One region of the Pseudomonas sp. GW821-FHT09E12 genome, then DNA from elsewhere that is predicted to be linked to it. Evidence: predicted binding sites of a transcription regulator. Region 1 holds the regulator's gene; each other region holds the start of a gene.

Region 1 (5,229 bases):
TGTTTGTGTTTGCCATCATCGCCCACAACATTCCCGAAGGAATGGCCGTAGGTGTTTCCGCGGGTGGCGGAATGCCGGAGGCGGACAGCCTGGCCATGGGCATCGCCTTGCAGGATGTGCCGGAAGGCCTGGTGATTGCTTTGGTGTTGGCTGGCGCCGGCATGTCCAGGGTCAAGGCATTCCTGATCGGCGCCGCTTCAGGCCTGGTGGAGCCCGTGTTCGCGTTGCTTTGTGCGTGGCTGGTGAGCTTGGCCGAGATGCTGTTGCCGCTCGGGCTGGCGTTGGCGGCGGGGGCGATGCTGCTGGTGGTGACCCATGAAGTGATTCCCGAATCCCGACGCAACGGTCATGAGAAGCTGGCCAGCCTGGGCTTGTGTGTCGGCTTTTGCCTGATGATGGTCATGGATACGGCACTCGCTTGAGTGCTTTTGCGGCAGGTTTGCCTTGCCGACCTTACTCGCCTTCGTCGAAGAAGTTGTTGATCAGTGCCACCAGCGCTTCCAGCGCCTCCTGCTCCTGTTCGCCTTCGGTCTTCAGGTGAATCCTGGTGCCCTTGCCGGCGGCCAGCATCATCATTGCCATGATGCTCTTGCCGTCGACCATCGACTCCGGCGTTCTCCCTGCGCGGATCTGGCAAGGAAACTGACCGGCCACGCCGACGAACTTTGCCGAGGCACGGGCATGCAGGCCCAGTTTGTTGATGATTTCAATTTCCAGAGCAGGCATCGCGGGGTAGATCCTTTCAGCTAAGGTCGCGGTGGCGAACCTGGACGTTCTTCAGGGACTTTTGCAGGACTTGGCCCAAGCGTTCGGTCAGGTAGACCGAGCGATGGTGGCCGCCCGTGCAGCCAATGGCAATAGTGACGTAGGCGCGGTTGCTGGCGGCGAAACGGGGCAACCATTTCAGCAGGTAGCTGGAGATGTCCTGGAACATTTCCTCGACGTCCGGCTGGGCGGCCAGGTATTCGGCAACCGGCTGGTCGAGCCCGGACTGGGCACGCAACTCGGGTTTCCAGTACGGGTTGGGCAGGCAGCGCACATCGAACACCAGGTCGGCATCGACCGGCATGCCACGCTTGAATCCGAAAGACTCCACCAGAAAGGCGGTGCCCGGCTCCGGTTGGTTCAACAGGCGCAACTTGATGGTATCGCGCAGTTGATACAGGTTCAGGTTGGTGGTGTTGACCTTGAGATCGGCCAGGTCGGCGATCGGTCCCAGCAGGTGGCTTTCGTCCTGGATCGCCTCGGCCAGCGAGCGATTGTTGCTGCTCAAGGGGTGGCGGCGGCGGGTTTCGGAAAAGCGCTTGAGCAGGGTTTCTTCGTCAGCATCCAGGTACAGCACATCGCACTGGATATGCCGGCTGCGGACTTCCTCGAGCAGTTCGGGGAAGCGTGACAGGTGGCTGGGCAGGTTGCGGGCGTCGATCGACACGGCGACCAGGGGCTGTGTCAGTTCGGTGTGGATCAACGCCCGTTCGGCCAGCTCGGGCAACAGCCCGGCCGGCAGGTTGTCGATGCAGTAATAGCCATTGTCCTCGAGTACATCGAGGGCGGTGCTTTTACCTGAGCCGGACCGGCCGCTGACGATGATCAAGCGCATGATTACTGACCGTTCTGTTCGTCCAGGACAACCTTGTACAAGGCTTCGTTGCTGGTGGCGCTGCGCAGTTTGTCGCGCACTTCTTTGCGGTCCAGCATGCTGGCAATCTGCCGGAGCAGTTCCAGGTGCGCATCGGTGGCGGCTTCCGGGACCAGCAGTACGAACAGCAGGTCGACCGGTGCGCCGTCGATGGCGTCGAAATCGATGGGAGCGTCCAGGTGCATCAGGGCACTGATGGGCGACTCACAGCCTTTGAGGCGGCAGTGTGGAATGGCGATGCCGTTGCCAAAACCGGTAGAGCCCAGTTTTTCACGGGCAATCAGGCTTTCGAAGACATCTTGCATCTCCAGATCAGGCACTTCGCGGCTGATCAGGTTGGCAATTTGTTCGAGGGCGCGTTTTTTACTGCCGCCCGGCACGTTCACTAGGGAACGGCCGGGGGTCAGGATGCTTTCAAGTCGGATCATGGGAGGGGAGTGTTAGCGACCCGTGCCTTGGAGAAGGTGGAGTTGCTTTTCCTTATGCTTTTTCAGTTGGCGGTCAAGCTTGTCCGTGAGCAAGTCGATTGCGGCATACATGTCGTCATGCTCTGCATTGGCGACGACTTCCCCACCATGGATGTGCAGCGTGGCCTCGATTTTCTGCTTCAGTTTTTCGACGGCCAGCGTTACCTGCACATTGGTAATCTTGTCAAAGTGCCGCTCAAGTCGGTCGAGTTTTTCGCCGATGTAAGCGCGCAGAGGTTCGGTCACTTCCAGTTGGTGTCCACTGATGTTGACTTGCATACAGCTTCTCCTTCGTTGCCAGTGCATAAAGCGGCAGGTCGATTGACCTGCCACTGGAACGCTGTGGCGAGCCCGGCGGCTACATCAACCGCTTCCGTTCGCTGGAAGGCGCGATCCCCAGGGATTCACGGTACTTGGCGACGGTACGACGGGCTACCTGAATGCCTTGTGCCTCCAGTAAACCAGCGATCTTGCTGTCACTCAACGGCTTTTTCTGATTTTCCGCGGCGACCAGTTTTTTGATGATCGCGCGGATCGCCGTGGACGAGCATTCACCGCCTTCGGAGGTACTTACGTGGCTGGAGAAAAAGTATTTCAGTTCATAAATGCCCCGTGGGGTATGCATGAATTTTTGCGTGGTCACCCGTGAAATCGTCGACTCGTGCATGCCGACTGCTTCGGCGATGTCATGCAGGACCAACGGTTTCATCGCCTCATCGCCGTACTCGAGGAAGCCGCGCTGATGCTCGACGATCTGGGTGGCGACTTTCATCAGGGTTTCGTTACGGCTCTGCAGGCTCTTGATGAACCAGCGGGCTTCCTGCAACTGGTTGCGCATGAAGGTGTTGTCGGCGCTGGTGTCGGCGCGCCGCACGAAGCCGGCGTACTGTGGGTTGACGCGCAGGCGCGGCACGGACTCCTGGTTCAACTCCACCAGCCAGCGTTCGTTGTCCTTGCGCACTATGACGTCGGGGACCACGTATTCGGCTTCGGTGGATTCGATTTGCGAGCCCGGCCGTGGGTTGAGGCTCTGTACCAGTTCGATGACTTGGCGCAGCTCGTCTTCCTTGAGCTTCATGCGCCGCATCAGCTGGCTGTAGTCGCGGCTGCCGAGCAGGTCGATGAAGTCGCTGACCAGGCGCTTGGCTTCAGTCAGCCAAGGGGTCTTGGCAGGCAGCTGGCGCAGTTGCAGCAGCAGGCATTCGCCCAGGTTGCGGGCGCCGATGCCGGCGGGCTCGAATTGCTGGATACGATGCAGGACAGCCTCGATTTCGTCGAGTTCGATGTCCAGTTCCGGATCGAAGGCTTCGAGAATTTCCTCGAGGGTTTCGTCCAGATAGCCTTGATTGTTGATGCAGTCGATCAGGGTCACGGCGATCAGGCGATCGGTGTCGGACATGGGCGCCAGGTTCAACTGCCAGAGCAGATGGCTCTGCAGGCTTTCGCCGGCCGAGGTGCGGGTGGTGAAATCCCACTCGTCGTCATCGTTGCTGGGCAGGCTGCTGGCGCTGGTCTGGTAGACGTCTTCCCAGGCGGTGTCGACCGGCAGGTCGTTGGGAATGCGTTCGTTCCATTCGCCGTCCTCGAGGTTGTCCACCGTCGGGGCGGTTTCCTGGTAGGAGGGTTCCTGGATATCGGTATTGGGTTTCTGCTCGGCGTTGTCGGCCAGCGGATCGGTGTTATCGAAGTCGTCGCCTTCTTCCTGGCGCTCGAGCATCGGGTTGGACTCCAGGGCCTCCTGGATTTCCTGTTGCAGGTCCAGGGTCGACAATTGGAGAAGGCGGATGGCCTGTTGCAGCTGCGGTGTCATCGTCAGCTGCTGGCCCATTCTGAGGACTAGCGATGGTTTCATGGCAGGGGCTTAACACCTTATTCGCCGGCGCACATGCGCCATCCACTACAGGGCGCGTGAGCGCCAAACATAAGCAAATTATATGCCTGAAACTGAAGTGTTTGCCTAGAGCGCTGTAACAATAAAAACAGCAGGGTTTTATTGGGGCGGGCGCTCTGGCGACCAGCCAAACACCTCAGGGCTTACAGGCGGAACTCATGGCCCAGGTAAACTTCCTTGACCAGCTCGTTGGCGAGGATGGTTTCGGCGTCGCCTTCGGCGATCAGTTGACCGTCGTTGACGATGTAGGCGGTTTCGCAGATATCCAGGGTTTCACGGACGTTGTGGTCGGTGATGAGCACGCCGATACCCTTGGCCTTCAGGTGATGAATGATCTGCTTGATGTCGCCTACCGAGATCGGGTCCACGCCGGCGAAAGGTTCGTCGAGCAGGATGAACTTGGGGGCGGTGGCCAGGGCGCGAGCGATTTCCACGCGGCGACGTTCACCGCCGGAAAGGCTCATGCCCAGGTTGTCGCGAATGTGGTTGATGTGGAACTCCTGCAGCAGGCTTTCCAGCTCCTGGCGACGGCCGGCCTTGTCGAGCTCCTTGCGGGTCTCGAGGATGGCCATGATGTTGTCGGCCACCGAAAGCTTGCGGAAGATCGAGGCTTCCTGCGGCAGGTAGCCGATCCCGGCACGGGCGCGGCCGTGCATCGGCTGGTGGCTGACATCCAGGTCGTCGATCAGGATGCGACCCTGATCGGCCTGGACCAGGCCGACGATCATGTAGAAGCAGGTGGTCTTGCCGGCGCCGTTAGGGCCGAGCAGGCCGACGATCTGGCCGCTGTCGATGGACAGGCTGACGTCACGCACGACCTGGCGGCTCTTGTAGCTCTTGGCCAGGTGCTGAGCTTTCAGAGTTGCCATTACTGGGCCTTTTCGTCAGTTTTCTTTTTCGGCTGGATGACCATGTCGATCCGTGGGCGCGACTCGGTGACCTTGCTGCCGGTAGCGCGACCGGCGCTGGCCAGCTTCTTGTTGGTGTCGTAGACGATTTTCTCGCCCTGGGTGATGTTGCCGTCCTTGTCGACGACTTTGGCGCGGTCGATCAGTACGACGCGGTTCTGCGCGGCGTGGTACTGGATGGTCACACCGTAGCCCTGGACCGGCTTGGTGTCGCCCTGGGTTTGAATCTGCTCGAAGTAGGCCAGGTTGCCCACCGAGGTCACCACGTCGATATCACCGGTCTGGGTGCGGGTGATGGTCACGGTATTGCCGGTCACCTTCATC
Region 2 (5,229 bases), on a different contig from region 1:
AGGTCGAAGTAGAGGAAGGCCGCGAACAATGTCGGGGTGTGGCCGGATTTCCAGAAGCTTGAATTCATCGCGCACCTCAGCTGTTAAGAGTCTCGAAAGGAGTCATGAGCTTTTGCGTGGGGCGCCATTACGGCCGCTCCACCGGCCCCGGGCTGTGGGGCCAAAACGAAAAAACGCCGCAACCCGCATCGCCTGGGGCGAGAAGGGTGTGCGACGTCTTTGTCGTAGGTGGGGCAACCGCCGTTGGTTACCTGTGTCGATTACATAGCCAGATTTGTGCCAAGAGTTGCAGTCCTGGTGTCCCGGATCGCGGGCAAGCCTCGCTCCTACAGAAACTCACGGTCTTCTTCCGTAGGAGCGAGGCTTGCCCGCGATAGGCGGCCGCACCACAGCTGCGGGATTCAGCCCAGCAACTCGCTCATGGCGATGATCTGCTCGGCCACCTGGATCAGCTTCTGCTGGCGGCTCATGGCCTGGCGGCGCATCAGGGTGTAGGCCTGTTCTTCGTTGCAGTCTTTCATCTTCATCAACAGGCCCTTGGCCAGCTCGATGCGCTTGCGCTCGGCCAGTTGCTGGTCGCGGGCCTGCAGCTGCGCGCGCAAGGCCTGGTCGCTCTCGAAGCGGGCCATGGCCACGTCGAGAATGGGCTGCAGGCGCTGGGCCTGGATGCCTTCGACTATGTAGGCACTGACCCCGGACTTGATAGCGTGGCGCATCACGTCGGGGTCGTGCTCGTCGGTGAACATCACGATCGGCCGTGGCTGGTCGCGGCTGACCAGCACCACTTGCTCCATCACATCGCGGCTCGGTGATTCGGTATCGATCAGGATCACGTCCGGACGCACCGTTTCGACGCGCGTCGGCAGGTCGATGGTCAGGCCCGACTCGTCGATCACCTCGAAACCGGCTTCCATCAGGGCCGCCTTGAGCCGACCGACCTTCTTGGCGGTGTCGTTGATCAGCAGGATACGCAACATGGTCTCGGGCTCCTGTCAGCGGCTGGCGAGAAGAGGGGAGCTGTCGCTCATGGCGTGCAGCTGGAAGCTGCGGGCATAGGCGGCCGGGTCCGAACCGTCCCATAGCTTGCCGTCGATCAACTGGCTGCTGCGCATGTCCTGGCCCCAGGATGCGACGCCGACGGCGGTGGCGGCTTCACGATAGAGCTCGAGTTGCTGCACCTGGCGCGCGATGCCCAGGTAATCCGGATCTTCGCGCAGCAGGCCCCAGCGGCGGAACTGGGTCATGAACCACATGCCGTCGGACAGATACGGCAGGTTGACCGCGCCTTCATTATGAAAGCGTAGCGCGTGCGGGTCCTGCCAGCGGTGGCCGAGGCCGTCGGCATATTCGCCGAGCAGGCGCGGCTCGATGCAGTCCAGCGGCGCATCGAGGTACTCGCGGGCGCTCAGCAGTTGCGCGGTGCTCTGGCGGTTCTCGCGGCTCTGCTCGATGAAGCGGCTGGCCTCGAGGATCGCCGTGACCAGGGCCCGTGCGGTGTTTGGGTACTGCTCGACGAAGGCACGGGTGCAGCCGAGGACTTTTTCCGGGTGGTCGGGCCAGATCGCCTGGCTGGTGGCCAGGGTGAAGCCCAGGTTCTGGTTCACCGCGCTGGCGCTCCAGGGTTCGCCCACACAGAAACCGTCGATGCGCCCGGCCTGCAGGTGCGCGACCATTTGCGGCGGCGGCACCACCACGCTGTCGACGTCCTGCAACGGGTGGATGCCCTGGGCGGCCAGCCAGTAATACAGCCACATGGCGTGGGTGCCGGTGGGGAAGGTCTGGGCGAAGGTCGGCCTTGCCCGGCTTTGGTGCACGTGCCGGTGAAGCGCTTCAGGAGTGGTCACGTTCAGGGCTTGCAGCTCCCGCGAGAGGTTGATGCTCTGGCCGTTCTGGTTCAGGCCCATCAGCACCGCCATGTCGCTGGCGTTGACCCCGCCGATGCCCAGGTGCACGGCGTAGATCAGGCCATACAGGCTGTGGGCGGCATCCAGCTCGCCGCTCACCAGCTTGTCCCGCAGGTTGGCCCAGGACGCCTGGCGCTTGAGGTTCAGGGTCAGGCCGTAAGGTTGGGCGAAGCCCTGGGTGGCGGCGACCACCACCGAGGCGCAGTCGCTCAAGGCCATGAAACCGAGGTTGATCGCGGTCTTTTCCGGGGCATCGCTGCCGTTGACCCAGGCCAGCGGGCTGACGGGGAGTTCATTCATGGGGTGGCGTCCTCCATAAAAAAGCGGCCATAAAAAGCTTCCATAAAAAAACGTCGCACCCGCGCCAGGCAGAGCCGGCGGGGTAACGACGCCTTTGTCTTTCGACCCACGCCGCCATTGGCCTGGGTGCTGATGCAGGTTGTGGTGCAAGGCATATGCCATTCACCGCTGATTTCGCCGCGTGCCTCGCCTGCGGGGCCCATGCCCGGCTATAATCGCCGCCTCATTTCGCCGCCACCGAGTCAAGCCCGCCCATGTATACCCTGGCCCGCCAGCTGTTGTTCAAACTCTCCCCGGAAACCTCCCACGATCTGTCCCTGGACCTGATCGGCGCGGGCGGGCGTTTGGGCCTCAATGGCTTGCTGTGCAAGGCGCCGGCGCAGATGCCGGTGAAGGTCATGGGCCTGGACTTCCCGAACCCGGTCGGCCTCGCGGCCGGCCTGGACAAGAACGGCGCGGCCATCGACGGCTTCGCCCAATTGGGTTTCGGCTTCGTCGAAATTGGCACCATCACTCCGCGTCCGCAGCCGGGCAATCCCAAGCCGCGGATCTTCCGCCTGCCGGAAGCCGAGGCGATCATCAACCGCATGGGCTTCAACAACCTGGGCGTCGATCACCTGCTGGCCCGGGTGGCGGCGGCCAAGTACAAGGGCGTGCTGGGGATCAACATCGGCAAGAACTTCGACACCCCGGTTGAGCGTGCGGTGGATGATTACCTGATCTGCCTGGACAAGGTGTATGCCCACGCCAGCTACGTGACGGTCAACGTCAGTTCGCCCAACACCCCGGGCCTGCGCAGCCTGCAGTTCGGCGAGTCGCTCAAGCAGTTGCTTGGCGCTCTCAGCCAGCGTCAGCAAGAGCTGGCGGTGCAGCATGGCAAGCGGGTACCGCTGGCGATCAAGATCGCCCCGGACATGACCGACGAAGAAACCGCCGAAGTGGCGCAAGCGCTGATCGAGACCGGAATGGACGCGGTCATCGCCACCAACACCACCCTGAGCCGCGTTGGCGTCGAAGGCATGGAGCATGGCGACGAGGCGGGCGGCCTGTCCGGCGCGCCGGTGCGCGACAAGAGCACCCACACCGTGAAGGTGCTGGCGGGCGAGCTGGCCGGGCGTTTGCCGATCATTGCGGTGGGCGGTATCACCGAAGGCAAGCATGCGGCGGAAAAGATCGCTGCCGGCGCCAGCCTGGTGCAGTTGTATTCGGGCTTCATCTACAAGGGCCCGGCGCTGATTCGCGAGTCGGTGGACGCGATCGCGGCGTTGCGCTGAGGACAGCGGCTTTTTGCGCGGCCAATAAAAAGGGCTCCTGAAAGGAGCCCCTGGGCCGCAGCCCGCCGTCCGGATGGGACGTGCGTGGTTAAGTCGTTACGTATTCAGATTTTGGTGTCGGAATGTGTGCCCTGTTTTAGCCGACGGCGTGAAGTTCGTTGAGTCTGTGGATTCCCGCAGTGCCGGTCATACCGTCCCAGTTGTCGCCGCGTCCTTCGCGCCAGCCATTGATCCAGGCTTGGCGTACCGACGGTAGAGTAAATGGGCAAAGCTCACGGGACTTGCCATGAACGCCATACTGATATCCGCGCAAAAATGCTCTTTCCAACGGATCACGCTTAAGTCTTCTCATAGGGTGTTTCCCTCACTTGTTGACTGTCTTATGTCCCGTCGGCCTCGTTTGAGGCCGGGCAGAATGCTTCTGCCGTTGGTGCTCGCTGCCGGCGTCGCGAGCGTGGCGTTGGCGTCATTGCGGCGCCAACCTGAGTTGATTTCTAACCAATGCGTCACAACGAGGGAATGATCGTTTTGTCATAAGGACGTAACGATAATGATGTTGAGGCCATAAGAATGGCCTGCTTTACATCGGGTTGATCAGGCAAACCTCGCTCTGATCAGCCTCTTACTGGATGATGGGCTTAATGCTTTAGTGAGAATTCCATTCCGTTGCACTCAGGTATTATTCGATGAAAGGTCGAGTTATGACCTTTTGTTTCGCTGACTTTATTATCTGCCCCGGCATCTAAGCTCTTTTGACCCCAGTGGTCACCGCTAGCGGCGAGCTGAACAGCAGGGGCGGGACGGCACAGATTCGTGCCACGCGAGCGCTCTTCAAGAAAAGCGCTTGATTGAAAACCGGGCGGACGATGCGTTGTCCGTTCACTTATTGCTAAAGGCCCTGAACTCCCATGTCGGATCGCTACGAACTCTTCCTCACCTGTCCCAAAGGCCTTGAAGGCCTGCTCATCGAGGAAGCCGCCGGGCTTGGCCTTGAAGACGCGCGCGAACATACCTCGGCCGTGCGCGGCATGGCCGACATGGAGACCGCCTACCGCCTGTGCCTCTGGTCGCGCCTGGCCAACCGGGTACTGCTGGTGCTCAAGCGCTTCCCGATGAAGGACGCCGAAGACCTCTATCACGGCGTGCATGACGTCGACTGGCAGGACCACATGCTGGCGGACGGCACCCTGGCGGTGGAGTTCAGCGGCCACGGCTCGGGCATCGACAACACTCACTTCGGCGCCTTGAAGGTCAAGGACGCCATCGTCGACCGGCTGCGCACGCCGACCGGCGAGCGTCCCTCCATCGACAAGCTCAACCCGGACCTGCGCATTCACCTGCGCCTGGATCGCGGCGAAGCCATCCTCTCCCTCGACCTGTCCGGCCACAGCCTGCACCAGCGCGGCTATCGCCTGCAGCAGGGCGCGGCGCCGCTGAAGGAAAACCTCGCGGCGGCGATCCTGATCCGTTCCGGCTGGCCACGTATCGCGGCCAATGGCGGCGCCCTGGCCGACCCGATGTGCGGCGTGGGGACCTTCCTGGTGGAAGCAGCGATGATCGCCGCCGACATCGCCCCCAACCTCAAGCGCGAGCAATGGGGTTTCACCGCCTGGCTCGGTCACGTCCCGGCCCTGTGGCGCAAGCTGCATGAAGAAGCCCAGGCGCGGGCCCAGGCCGGCCTGGCCAAGCCGCCGCTGTGGATTCGCGGTTACGAAGCCGACCCGCGGCTGATCCAGCCAGGGCGCAACAAC
Region 3 (5,229 bases), on a different contig from region 1:
CGCCACCCAAGGGGACGGGGCGCGATCACTACCTGACGGCGGTGACGCGGGTCGACAATCAGTTAGTGGAAATCATCGACGTCGAGAAGGTGCTGGCCGAGGTCGCGCCGACGCCCGAGACCATTTCGGTCGGCGTGGTGGATGTCGAGACTCAGCACAAGGCTGTTTCACTGCGGGTACTGACGGTCGATGACTCGTCGGTGGCGCGCAAGCAGGTCACGCGTTGCCTGCAGACAGTGGGGGTCGAGGTGGTGGCCTTGAACGACGGCCGACAGGCGCTGGATTACCTGCGCAAGCTGGTCGACGAGGGCAAGAAACCTGAAGAAGAGTTTCTGATGATGATCTCCGACATCGAGATGCCGGAGATGGACGGTTACACCCTCACGGCTGAAATACGCAACGATCCACGCATGCAAAAGCTGCATATCATCCTGCATACTTCGTTGTCAGGTGTATTCAATCAGGCGATGGTGAAGAAGGTCGGTGCCGATGACTTCCTTGCCAAGTTTCGTCCTGATGACCTGGCATCCCGGGTTGTCGACCGGATCAAAGCAGCAGATAACAGCTAGGGATATCCATCCCCGGCGGTCACACGATTTAAGAGGCGGCATCATTGTCTACGGGTAATTTGGATTTCGAACAGTTCCGGGTGTTCCTGGAAAAAGCCTGTGGGATCTTGCTGGGTGAGAACAAGCAATATCTGGTGTCGAGCCGTCTCAACAAACTGATGGAACAGCAAGGCATCAAGTCCCTCGGGGAGCTGGTTCAGCGCATTCAGTCCCAGCCGCGCAGCGGTTTGCGAGAGATGGTGGTCGACGCCATGACCACCAACGAGACCCTATGGTTTCGCGATACCTATCCATTCGAGGTGTTGAAGAACAAGGTCTTGCCGGAGGCGATCAAGGCCAGCCCCAACCAGCGCTTGCGCATCTGGTCGGCGGCCTGTTCCTCGGGGCAGGAACCCTATTCGTTGTCCATGTCGATCGACGAGTTCGAGAAGACCAACATGGGGCAATTGAAGATGGGGGTGCAGATCGTTGCCACCGACCTGTCCGGGACCATGCTGAACAACTGCAAGACCGGCGAGTACGACAGCCTGGCGATCGGTCGTGGTTTGTCGGCCGATCGCTTGCAGCGCTATTTCGACCCCAAGGGGCCGGGGCGCTGGGTGGTCAAGGCGCCGATCAAGAGCCGGGTCGAGTTCCGCTCGTTCAACCTGCTGGACAGCTATGCCAGCCTGGGCAAATTCGATGTCGTGTTCTGCCGTAATGTGCTGATCTACTTCTCCGCCGAGGTGAAGAAGGACATCCTGATGCGCATTCACAGCACCCTGAAGCCGGGTGGTTACCTGTTTCTCGGCGCTTCCGAGGCGCTCAATGGATTGCCCGACCACTACCAGATGGTCCAGTGCAGCCCTGGGATCATTTACCAGGCGAAGTAAGATTGTCGTTGTTGAAAAAGAGAGGCCTTCGGGCCTCTTTTTTTGTGCCCGCAATTGCGCCAGCGCAGGAGAGGCGGCAACCGCTGCATTGCCGCTTTGCTGACGTTTCGCGGAAATGCCTTGCCGCTTTTCTGGCATTGCCGCTTTGCCGCTGCCGGCAAAGCCTTGATTTACGGGCTTTTAGCACTTGGCACGCAGCTTGCTATATCCCGTTTACGAAAAATCTGGTCGAAGGTTTCCCGACATGAGCATCAGCTTCGATAAAGCGCTCGGCATTCATGAGCAGGCTCTTGGCTTTCGCGCCAAGCGTGCCGAGGTGCTGGCCAACAACATCGCCAACGCCGACACCCCGAACTACAAGGCTCGGGATCTGGACTTCTCTGCCGTGCTCGCCGAGCAGAACGAGAAAGCCAAGAACGGCACCTTTGCCCTGAACATGACCAACAGCCGGCACATCGAAGCTGAAGGCCTGGGCAGCGGCGACGAATCGCTGCTGTACCGCACACCGATGCAGCCGTCGATCGACCAGAACACCGTGGATGCCCAACTGGAACAGTCGAACTACGCCGAGAACTCGGTGAACTTCCAGGCCAGCTTCACGCTGCTCAACAGCAAATTCAAAGGGCTGGTGTCAGCCCTGCGCGGAGAGTAATCCATGTCCCTCGCCAGTGTTTTCAATATTGCCGGTAGTGGCATGAGTGCCCAGACCACTCGCTTGAACACCGTCGCCAGTAACATCGCCAACGCCGAGACAGTCTCCTCGAGCATCGACCAGACCTACCGTGCGCGCCATCCGGTATTCGCCACCATGTTCCAGGGCGCGCAAAGCGGTGGCAGCGAGTCGCTGTTCCAGAATCAGGACGCGGCCGGTCAGGGCGTTCAGGTGCTGGGTGTGGTCGAGGACCAGAGCAACCTAGAAGCGCGTTACGAGCCTAACCATCCGGCCGCCGACGCCAAGGGGTATGTCTACTACCCCAACGTCAATGTGGTGGAAGAAATGGCTGACATGATTTCTGCCAGCCGCTCGTTCCAGACCAACGCGGAAATGATGAACACCGCCAAAACCATGATGCAGAAGGTCCTGACCCTCGGTCAGTGATAAGGGGCGACTCAGATGAGTGTTACCGATACCACCAGTGGCCTGACGCTCAAGGAGGTCCTTGCGAACTCCTCGAAGAAGACCCCGACCACCAGCAATGACGGCCTGGCGGCGGCCACCAATAGCGTCAAGGGCAAAAATGAGCTGGGCAAGGACGCGTTCCTGAAGTTGCTGGTGACCCAGCTGAAAAACCAGAACCCGCTGGACCCACAGGACAACAGCGCATTCGTTGCCCAGTTGGCGCAGTTCTCCACCCTGGAAGGGATCACCACCCTCAATACCTCGGTGAACTCCATCACTGGCAACTACAAGTCGTCCCAGGCCCTGCAGGCTTCGTCCCTGGTGGGTCGTTCGGTGATCGTCCAGACCGGTACCACTCAGGTCGACACCACCAAGAGCATGACCGGTTCGGTGACAGTGCCTACCGGAGTCAGCGGCGTCACCGTGACCATCACCGACAAGGATGGCAAAACGGTCAAGACCCTCGACCTGGGAAGCCAGAAGGCCGGCAGTACCAGCTTTGTCTGGGACGGCACCAAGACCGACGGCACCAAGGCCGATCCGGGCAATTACACCTTCAAGGCCAGCACAAAGATCGATGGCAAGGCGACCGATCTGGTCACCTACCTGCCGGCGACGGTCAACAGCGTCACCATCAGCCAGACCGGCGGTGAGCTGATGTTGAACCTTGCGGGACTGAGCAGCCCCGTGGCGCTCTCCAAAGTTCAAACCATTGGTATCTAGAGCCGACTAACACGGCACAAGGAGTGGAATATGTCTTTTAATATCGGCCTTAGCGGTCTCTATGCTGCCAACAAGCAACTGGACGTGACCGGCAACAACATCGCCAACGTGGCGACCGCCGGCTTCAAATCGTCCCGTGCCGAATTCGCCGACGTCTACTCGGCCACCAAATTGGGCACCGGTAGCAAGACCATAGGTAATGGCGTGCGCCTGGCCAACGTTTCCCAGCAGTTCGGCCAGGGCGACGTGAACAACACCGGCAACGTACTGGACATGGGTATCCAGGGTTCGGGTTTCTTCGTGCTGAGCGACAACGGCTCGCTGACCTACACCCGCGCCGGTACCTTCAAGACTGACAAGGACGGCTACATCACCAACACCGATGGCACTGCCCGCCTGCAAGGCTATGCGGTCGATGCCAATGGCAAGATCGTCAACGGCGTGCTGACCGACTTGCGTATCGACACCTCGAACCTGTCGCCGAAGGCCACCAGCTCGGTGTCCTCGACCATCAACCTGAACTCCACTGCGCCGGTCATTGACCAGAGCGTGACAGGTTTTGCCTTCGATCCGACCAAGGTGGAAACCTACACCAAGCAGTTCAGCACACCGATCTATGACAGCCAGGGCAACGAGCACAAGCTGGACCAGTACATGGTGAAAACCGGTGCCAACACCTGGAAAACCTACACCCTGGTCGATGGTCGTAACCTCGATGGTTCCGCTCCGACCACCACCGGCGCTACGGCTCCAGTCGCATCGACCATGAATTTCGACTCCGCCGGCAAACTGGTTTCGGTCATCACTCCGCCTGCCACTACGCCTAATCCGGGCAACAACCTGACCCTGGCGGGTTGGGTGCCTGGCACTGTGACCAACGGTACGTGGACGGCCAACGGTGCCAGCGCCAATCCCGGCGGCGTGACCATCTCCATGACCAGCACCACTCAGTTCAACGCCGATACCGCGCGTTCGCTGCCGGTGCAGGACGGCTACGCCACTGGCCAGATCACCAACCTGACCATCGACGGCACCGGTACCCTGTTCGCCAACTTCAGCAACAGCCAGAACAAGGCCATCGGCCAGATCTCCCTGGCCAGCTTCACCAACGAACAAGGCTTGCAGCCGGTAGGCGGCACCAGCTGGAGAGAAACCTACGCTTCGGGCGTACCGGGTTACGATGCTCCACAAACCGGTACCCTGGGTTCGATCATGTCCAACTCCCTGGAAGAGTCGAACGTCAACCTGACCAACGAACTTGTGGACCTGATCAAGGCCCAGAGCAACTACCAGGCGAACGCCAAGACCATCTCCACCCAGAGCACCATCATGCAGACCATTATTCAGATGACCTGATAATGGCTGGCTGACAGCGCTCGAAAAAAGCCCCTCACCGCAGGGGCTTTTTTGTGCCTGCAAGATTCATCGGCCGTGGCCTGCTTCTGTAGGAGCGAAGCTTGCTCGCGATGAGGGATATGGCATGCGGAGGAGGTGTATCGGTCCTGCTGCGGCTGCCTGGCCCGCAGGGCTGTATTCGGCGGGTTCATTCCCGCGAAGCTGGCGATGGGGGCTTCTGGCAAATCGCGTGCAGCAAGTTGTGGGAGGGCTTCGTCCTCGGGTGCCGTCCGGCGCTGTGGCTTTTCCCAGGCAAAAGAAAACCCCCGGCAGGCCAGGGGCCTGTCGGGGGTTCGGATAAGCGCCGACAGGCGCCTATCGGCTCAGCTTATTGGCAAGCTTCGCAATCCGGCTCGTCGATGGCGCAAGCCTTCGGCACTGGAGCTGGACCGGCTGGAGCCGCCAGGACCGAGTCGTCTCCGTGGTTGCCGCCGCTGGAAACAGCGTTCAGCTTGCCGGTGTTGATGGTCGACTTCTCGGTGCTGGTCGCGGCCAGGGCACGGAGGTAGTAAGTGGTTTTCAGACCACGGTACCAAGCCATGCGGTAGGT
Region 4 (5,229 bases), on a different contig from region 1:
GTTCGCCCCTCAGGGCGGACTGGTAAAGCCCCTTGTTGTCACGGCTGATCAGGGTGCTCAGCGGCACATCGACGAACACTTCACGGTAGCTGGAGAAACGCTGGCGGTTGTCGTCGCTGATGTCCTGGAACATCGACAGGATGCAGCAGACCACATCGATGCCCTGGCTATCGAGCCAGCCGCACAGGGCCTGGATCCGCTCGGCGTTGACCCGGCGTCCGGCGACGCTATAGGCGTCCGCCTGCTGGTCATGGCGGAACAGCGCGCGAATCTCGTCGCCGTCGACGAACACGGTCTGCGGCCGTTGCGTTTTCAGGCTGGCATACAGGGCCCGGCCAATCGTGGTTTTGCCCGCGCCCGACATGCCGACCAGCCAGATCACCATGCTTTCACCCCTGCTTGAGTATGTTTTCGATGTTGCGCAGCGCCAGTACCGCCAGCTCCGCCGAGAAACCATAGCTGGGGGCGAAGTAATGGCGACGCAGGCGCTGACGGACCGCTGCCTGCCGTTGCCAGAGGTTCTCGTCCCCCAGCAGGTCGGGCAGTTGCCAGCGCGCCTCGGGGTCGAGGTTGACGATGTCGTTGCGCAGCAGCACATCGGGCGATTCCTCGCCGGTCAGTGCGTCCTGCTCGGCGTCCGGTACATTCAACAGCAGCAGGTTCTTGTCCAGGTACAGGGCGCCGAACGCGGTTCCGCCGTAGTCCGAAACCACATAGTCGGCGCAACGGAACAGGCTGAGGTTGTCGTAGACGCGGGTAATCACCGCGGTAAACGGGTATTGCTCGAGCAGTTTCAGCGCTTCGGGATCGGCCTCGACCGACAGCGGGTGGGTCTTCACGATGACGTTGTAGCGATCGCACAACCCGGCCATGGCGTCGGCGAAGCGGCTGATCGACGACAGCTCCATCCAGGTCGGCAGCCACAGCACGGTCTTTTTCGTCGGGTCCAGGCCCAGGTCCGCCGGATGCTGGCCTTGCAGCGAGGTTTCGCGAAAGTAGGCGTCGTAGCGCGGGTAGCCCATCTGGAAGGTCACGGCGTCGCAGCATTCGCGCAGGCGCTCGGCCTGCCAGGGGCCGAAGCACAGGATCAGGTCGTAATGCCGGTTCCAGCTGGAGAAGTTGTGTTTGTACTTGCCCAGGGCGTACATGAAGCGCACCTGCCGATGGCCCAGCGCCTTGATCATCGGCTGCGAGCCGTGGTCGTACATGCTGTGGTTGGAGACCACCACGTCATAGCGGTGATTGGCTTTGATCACATCCAGGCTGCCGTGACAGCTGTAGCCCAGGCCGCCAATCAGTTCGCGGCTTTGCGCGCGCTCTTCATGGGTGCCGTGCAGGACCACATCGAAAGCATCGGCCCCCAACAGGCTCCAGACCGCCTGATAGTGATTGAGCATCTCGGCGGTATGAACGAAGAAGGCCAAGCGGCTGAAGGGTTTTGGCGCGGTCATAGGGCTACCTGGTGCACAACAAAAATAAGTCGAGGCAAGCGTTGGCGTTGCTTGGCGGTGTCGTGGGGCATGGCTCGCCCCGAGGGTGGCCAGGATCGCAAACGCTGGACATGTTATCGGCGAAGCAGGCGGGAAATGAACGGGCAGGGCGGAAAATCTTTGCTGGCGGGGTCCGGCTCGACCGGCGGCAGGCACTGCATGGTCGAGCCTATGCGCAGGGGCGCGGTCGAGGTGGTTATTGCTCGCTCGGGTTGAGCTTGGCTTCCAGCTCGGCGACCTTCGCCTCCAGGCTTTCCAGGCGGGCCCGGGTGCGGGCCAGGACGACCATCTGGCTGTCGAATTCTTCCCGGCTGACCAGGTCCAGTTTGCTGAAGCCGCTTTGCAGCAGGGCCTTGAACTGGCTTTCGATTTCGGCGCGGGGCAGTGGGGTATCGCCGCTGAACAGGCGGGCGGCATGGCCGCTCAGGGCATCGAGGAGGTCTTTGGGCGCGAGCATGGGAAGTGTCCTGAAAACAATGGCGGGCAGTGTATCACGCACTGTCTATAGTCAATCGGCAGGCGGGGATGCACGCTTTTCGCGCATCGCGCCGGGCAGTGGCGCACTGTTGTTGTGCGTATCCGTGGCGATGATGGCGAAGTGGTTTCTGTCGTGGCGGCCAAGGGACTGAAATCAGTGGGTTTTCGCGAGATGGCAAGGTTTCTGCTTAGTCCCCGATGACCCATGCACTGATGCAGTCGCTGTGACGAATGCAGTGCGGCAGGCGGAGCGGGGAAGTGTTTCGTCAGGAGCGGTTAGCTGGCGTCGGTCTGGTCGAGGAAGGCCGACGATGCGTTACAAAGCCAGGCACTGCGCTTAGACTTGAGTCGGGTTTGTTTTCCTGGGGCAAGTCCACCAATTCGGGAGAAAGTTTCATGAAGCTAGTCACTGCCATCATCAAGCCGTTCAAGTTGGACGACGTGCGCGAGTCGCTGTCCGAGATCGGCGTGCAGGGCATTACCGTTACTGAGGTCAAAGGCTTCGGCCGGCAGAAGGGGCACACCGAGCTGTATCGCGGCGCGGAGTACGTAGTCGACTTCCTGCCCAAGGTGAAGATCGACGTCGCCATCGATGACAAGGATCTTGATCGGGTCATCGAGGCGATAACCAAGGCCGCCAACACCGGCAAGATCGGTGACGGCAAGATCTTCGTGGTCAATCTGGAACAGGCTATTCGCATCCGTACCGGCGAAACCGATACCGACGCCATCTAAGCCGCCCCAAACCCAACGCCCCAGGAGAAAACAATATGACTCTGCGTAAAATCGCAGGGCTAGGAGCCCTGTTGTCCCTCGTAATGCCTGGCCTGGCCATGGCGGCGGACGAAGTGGCAGCCCCAGTCCTCAACTCCGGCGACACCGCCTGGATGCTGACCTCGACCGCCCTGGTGCTGTTCATGACCATTCCCGGCCTGGCGCTGTTCTACGGCGGCATGGTGCGTTCGAAAAACATTCTTTCCGTGATGATGCAGTGCTTCGCCATTACCGGTCTGATCAGCATCCTGTGGGTCATTTATGGCTACAGCATTGCGTTCGACACCACCGGCATGGAGCAGGGCGTCGTCAACTTCAACTCCTTCGTCGGCGGCCTGGGCAAGGCCTTCCTGGCCGGCGTCACCCCGGCGAGCCTGACCGGCCCGGCGGCGCTGTTCCCCGAGGCGGTGTTCATCACCTTCCAGATGACCTTCGCCATCATCACCCCGGCGCTGATCGTCGGTGCTTTCGCCGAGCGGATGAAGTTCTCCGCCATGCTGATCTTCATGGCCATCTGGTTCACCCTGGTCTACGCGCCGATCGCACACATGGTCTGGTCCGGCAACGGCGGCCTGATGTGGGACTGGGGCGTGCTGGACTTCGCCGGCGGCACCGTGGTGCATATCAACGCCGGTATCGCCGGCCTGGTGGCCTGCCTGGTGCTGGGCAAGCGTAAAGGCTTCCCGACCACCCCGATGGCGCCGCACAACCTGGGTTACACCCTGATGGGCGCGGCCATGCTGTGGATCGGCTGGTTCGGCTTCAACGCCGGTTCCGCCGCCGCCGCCAACGGCACCGCCGGCATGGCGATGCTGGTAACCCAGATTGCCACCGCCGCTGCGGCGCTGGGCTGGATGTTCGCCGAATGGCTGACCCACGGTAAGCCAAGCGCCCTGGGCATCGCCTCGGGTGTGGTTGCCGGCCTGGTGGCGATCACGCCTGCCGCTGGCACCGTAGGCCCGATGGGCGCCCTGGTGATCGGCCTGGCAGCGGGCGTGGTGTGCTTCTTCTGCGCCACCACCCTGAAACGCAAGCTGGGCTACGACGACTCCCTGGACGCCTTCGGCGTGCACGGTATCGGCGGTATCCTCGGCGCGATCCTCACCGGCGTGTTCGCCGCGCCATCGCTGGGCGGCTTCGGCACCGTGACCGACATCGCCGCGCAAGTGTGGATCCAGTGCAAAGGCGTGGGCTTCACGGTGATCTACACCGCGATCGTGACCTTCATCATCCTCAAGGTGCTGGATGTGGTCATCGGGCTGCGTGTCACCGAGGAAGAAGAGTCGGTCGGCCTCGACCTGGCGCAACACAACGAGCGCGGTTACAACCTGTAATCCCGCCAGAAAAAATGCCCGGCTTGCCGGGCATTTTTTTGTCTGCGTTTTGTCATTGAGAGATGGCTGAAAGGTTTTTTCCAGAGCTTGTCAGCCAGTTTGATGACTGCTTTTTTTTCGGGTCAATGACTTACAGCATTGGAGGAATATTCGGCACTTTGTTTTTTCCCAGAGCGCGCTAGAATGCGCGCCGAATGTGCGGAGAACTGTATGTGGCAACAGACTCTGATTACCCTGCGGGCAAGGCCCCGGGGCTTTCATCTGGTAACGGACGAGTTGCTCGCCGGCCTGCCTGAACTGAAGGCATGTCGGGTCGGTCTGTTGCATTTGTGGCTGCAGCATACCTCGGCCTCGTTGACCATCAACGAGAATGCCGACCCTGCGGTTCGTCGTGACTTCGAGCGTTTCTTCAACTCCCTGGTGCCTCAAGGCATGGCCGGGTATGAACATGACGACGAAGGGCCCGATGATCTGCCGGCGCACTTCAAGGCCAGTTTGCTAGGCTGTCAATTGAGCTTGCCGGTATCGGCGGGTCGCTTGGCGTTAGGCAGCTGGCAAGGCGTTTATCTGGGCGAGCATCGCGATCATGGCGGTGCCCGCAAAGTCCTTGCCACCTTGCACGGTGATAAGGCATAAGCCGCTGGTTATCAGTGGATGTTGATTTTTTTCCAGCGGCCTTCGACAGTCGGCTCAGCTGGGCTATAACTAATCTGCTTTTCGCAAGTCATGAGGTAGAACATGAGCGACGATGATCTGGAAAACGACGACCTCGAAGTAGGCGACGAAGACGAAACCGAAGAAGGTCTTGAAGCGGCCGCCGACGATGTGGCGGAAGACGATGGCAGTGATGTTCCTGCCCCGACCGCCAAAGGCAAGGCCAAGGCTGCCGTCTCGGTAGACGAGCTGCCGAGTGTCGAAGCCAAGAACAAAGAGCGTGATGCACTGGCGCGCGCCATGGAGGAGTTCCTGGCCCGTGGCGGTAAAGTGCAGGAAGTCGAGGCCAATGTGGTTGCCGATCCGCCCAAGAAGCCTGATAACAAGTACGGTAGCCGGCCTATCTGAGCGCCTGCCACTTGCTTGCTGAAAAAGCCCGCCGTCGCTGCGGGCTTTTTCATGGGCGCTTGTTGGCGAGAGTGCGGTGTTGCAGTGATTGC

The links. The regulator sigma-54, encoded in region 1, starts transcription at its own class of promoters, with help from an activator protein. The targets are predictions, from matches to a motif close to ANTGGCATNNANNTTGCTNT.
Region 2: AC07PQ_RS23375 (CmpA/NrtA family ABC transporter substrate-binding protein) is a predicted target of sigma-54. The motif match lies at 2,348-2,367, and genes of this name have one in related genera.
Region 3: flgB (flagellar basal body rod protein FlgB) is a predicted target of sigma-54. The motif match lies at 1,628-1,647, and genes of this name have one in related genera.
Region 4: glnK (P-II family nitrogen regulator) is a predicted target of sigma-54. The motif match lies at 2,139-2,158, and genes of this name have one in related genera.

The regions. Positions count from the first base shown of each region.
Region 1 covers NZ_JBWKOM010000003.1:212,338-217,566, forward strand. The annotation lists gene AC07PQ_RS09445 (ZIP family metal transporter) at 1-422, shown strand, start outside; gene AC07PQ_RS09450 (HPr family phosphocarrier protein) at 454-726, opposite strand; gene rapZ (RNase adapter RapZ) at 743-1,600, opposite strand; gene ptsN (PTS IIA-like nitrogen regulatory protein PtsN) at 1,603-2,067, opposite strand; gene hpf (ribosome hibernation-promoting factor, HPF/YfiA family) at 2,080-2,385, opposite strand; gene AC07PQ_RS09470 (RNA polymerase factor sigma-54) at 2,465-3,958, opposite strand; gene lptB (LPS export ABC transporter ATP-binding protein) at 4,141-4,866, opposite strand; gene lptA (lipopolysaccharide transport periplasmic protein LptA) at 4,866-5,229, opposite strand, start outside.
Region 2 covers NZ_JBWKOM010000008.1:194,373-199,601, reverse strand. The annotation lists gene AC07PQ_RS23385 (nitrate/nitrite transporter) at 1-68, opposite strand, end outside; gene AC07PQ_RS23380 (ANTAR domain-containing response regulator) at 402-977, opposite strand; gene AC07PQ_RS23375 (CmpA/NrtA family ABC transporter substrate-binding protein) at 993-2,204, opposite strand; gene AC07PQ_RS23370 (quinone-dependent dihydroorotate dehydrogenase) at 2,459-3,478, shown strand; gene rmf (ribosome modulation factor) at 3,615-3,830, opposite strand; gene rlmKL (bifunctional 23S rRNA (guanine(2069)-N(7))-methyltransferase RlmK/23S rRNA (guanine(2445)-N(2))-methyltransferase RlmL) at 4,387-5,229, shown strand, end outside.
Region 3 covers NZ_JBWKOM010000006.1:424,241-429,469, forward strand. The annotation lists gene AC07PQ_RS20270 (chemotaxis protein CheV) at 1-569, shown strand, start outside; gene cheR (protein-glutamate O-methyltransferase CheR) at 614-1,441, shown strand; gene flgB (flagellar basal body rod protein FlgB) at 1,686-2,093, shown strand; gene flgC (flagellar basal body rod protein FlgC) at 2,097-2,540, shown strand; gene flgD (flagellar hook assembly protein FlgD) at 2,556-3,284, shown strand; gene flgE (flagellar hook protein FlgE) at 3,315-4,640, shown strand; gene AC07PQ_RS20300 (ribonucleoside-diphosphate reductase subunit alpha) at 5,008-5,229, opposite strand, start outside.
Region 4 covers NZ_JBWKOM010000005.1:255,911-261,139, forward strand. The annotation lists gene AC07PQ_RS16265 (adenylyl-sulfate kinase) at 1-385, opposite strand, end outside; gene AC07PQ_RS16270 (CDP-glycerol glycerophosphotransferase family protein) at 390-1,451, opposite strand; gene AC07PQ_RS16275 (accessory factor UbiK family protein) at 1,687-1,947, opposite strand; gene glnK (P-II family nitrogen regulator) at 2,364-2,702, shown strand; gene AC07PQ_RS16285 (ammonium transporter) at 2,738-4,075, shown strand; gene AC07PQ_RS16290 (secondary thiamine-phosphate synthase enzyme YjbQ) at 4,286-4,711, shown strand; gene sutA (dormancy-specific transcriptional regulator SutA) at 4,814-5,137, shown strand.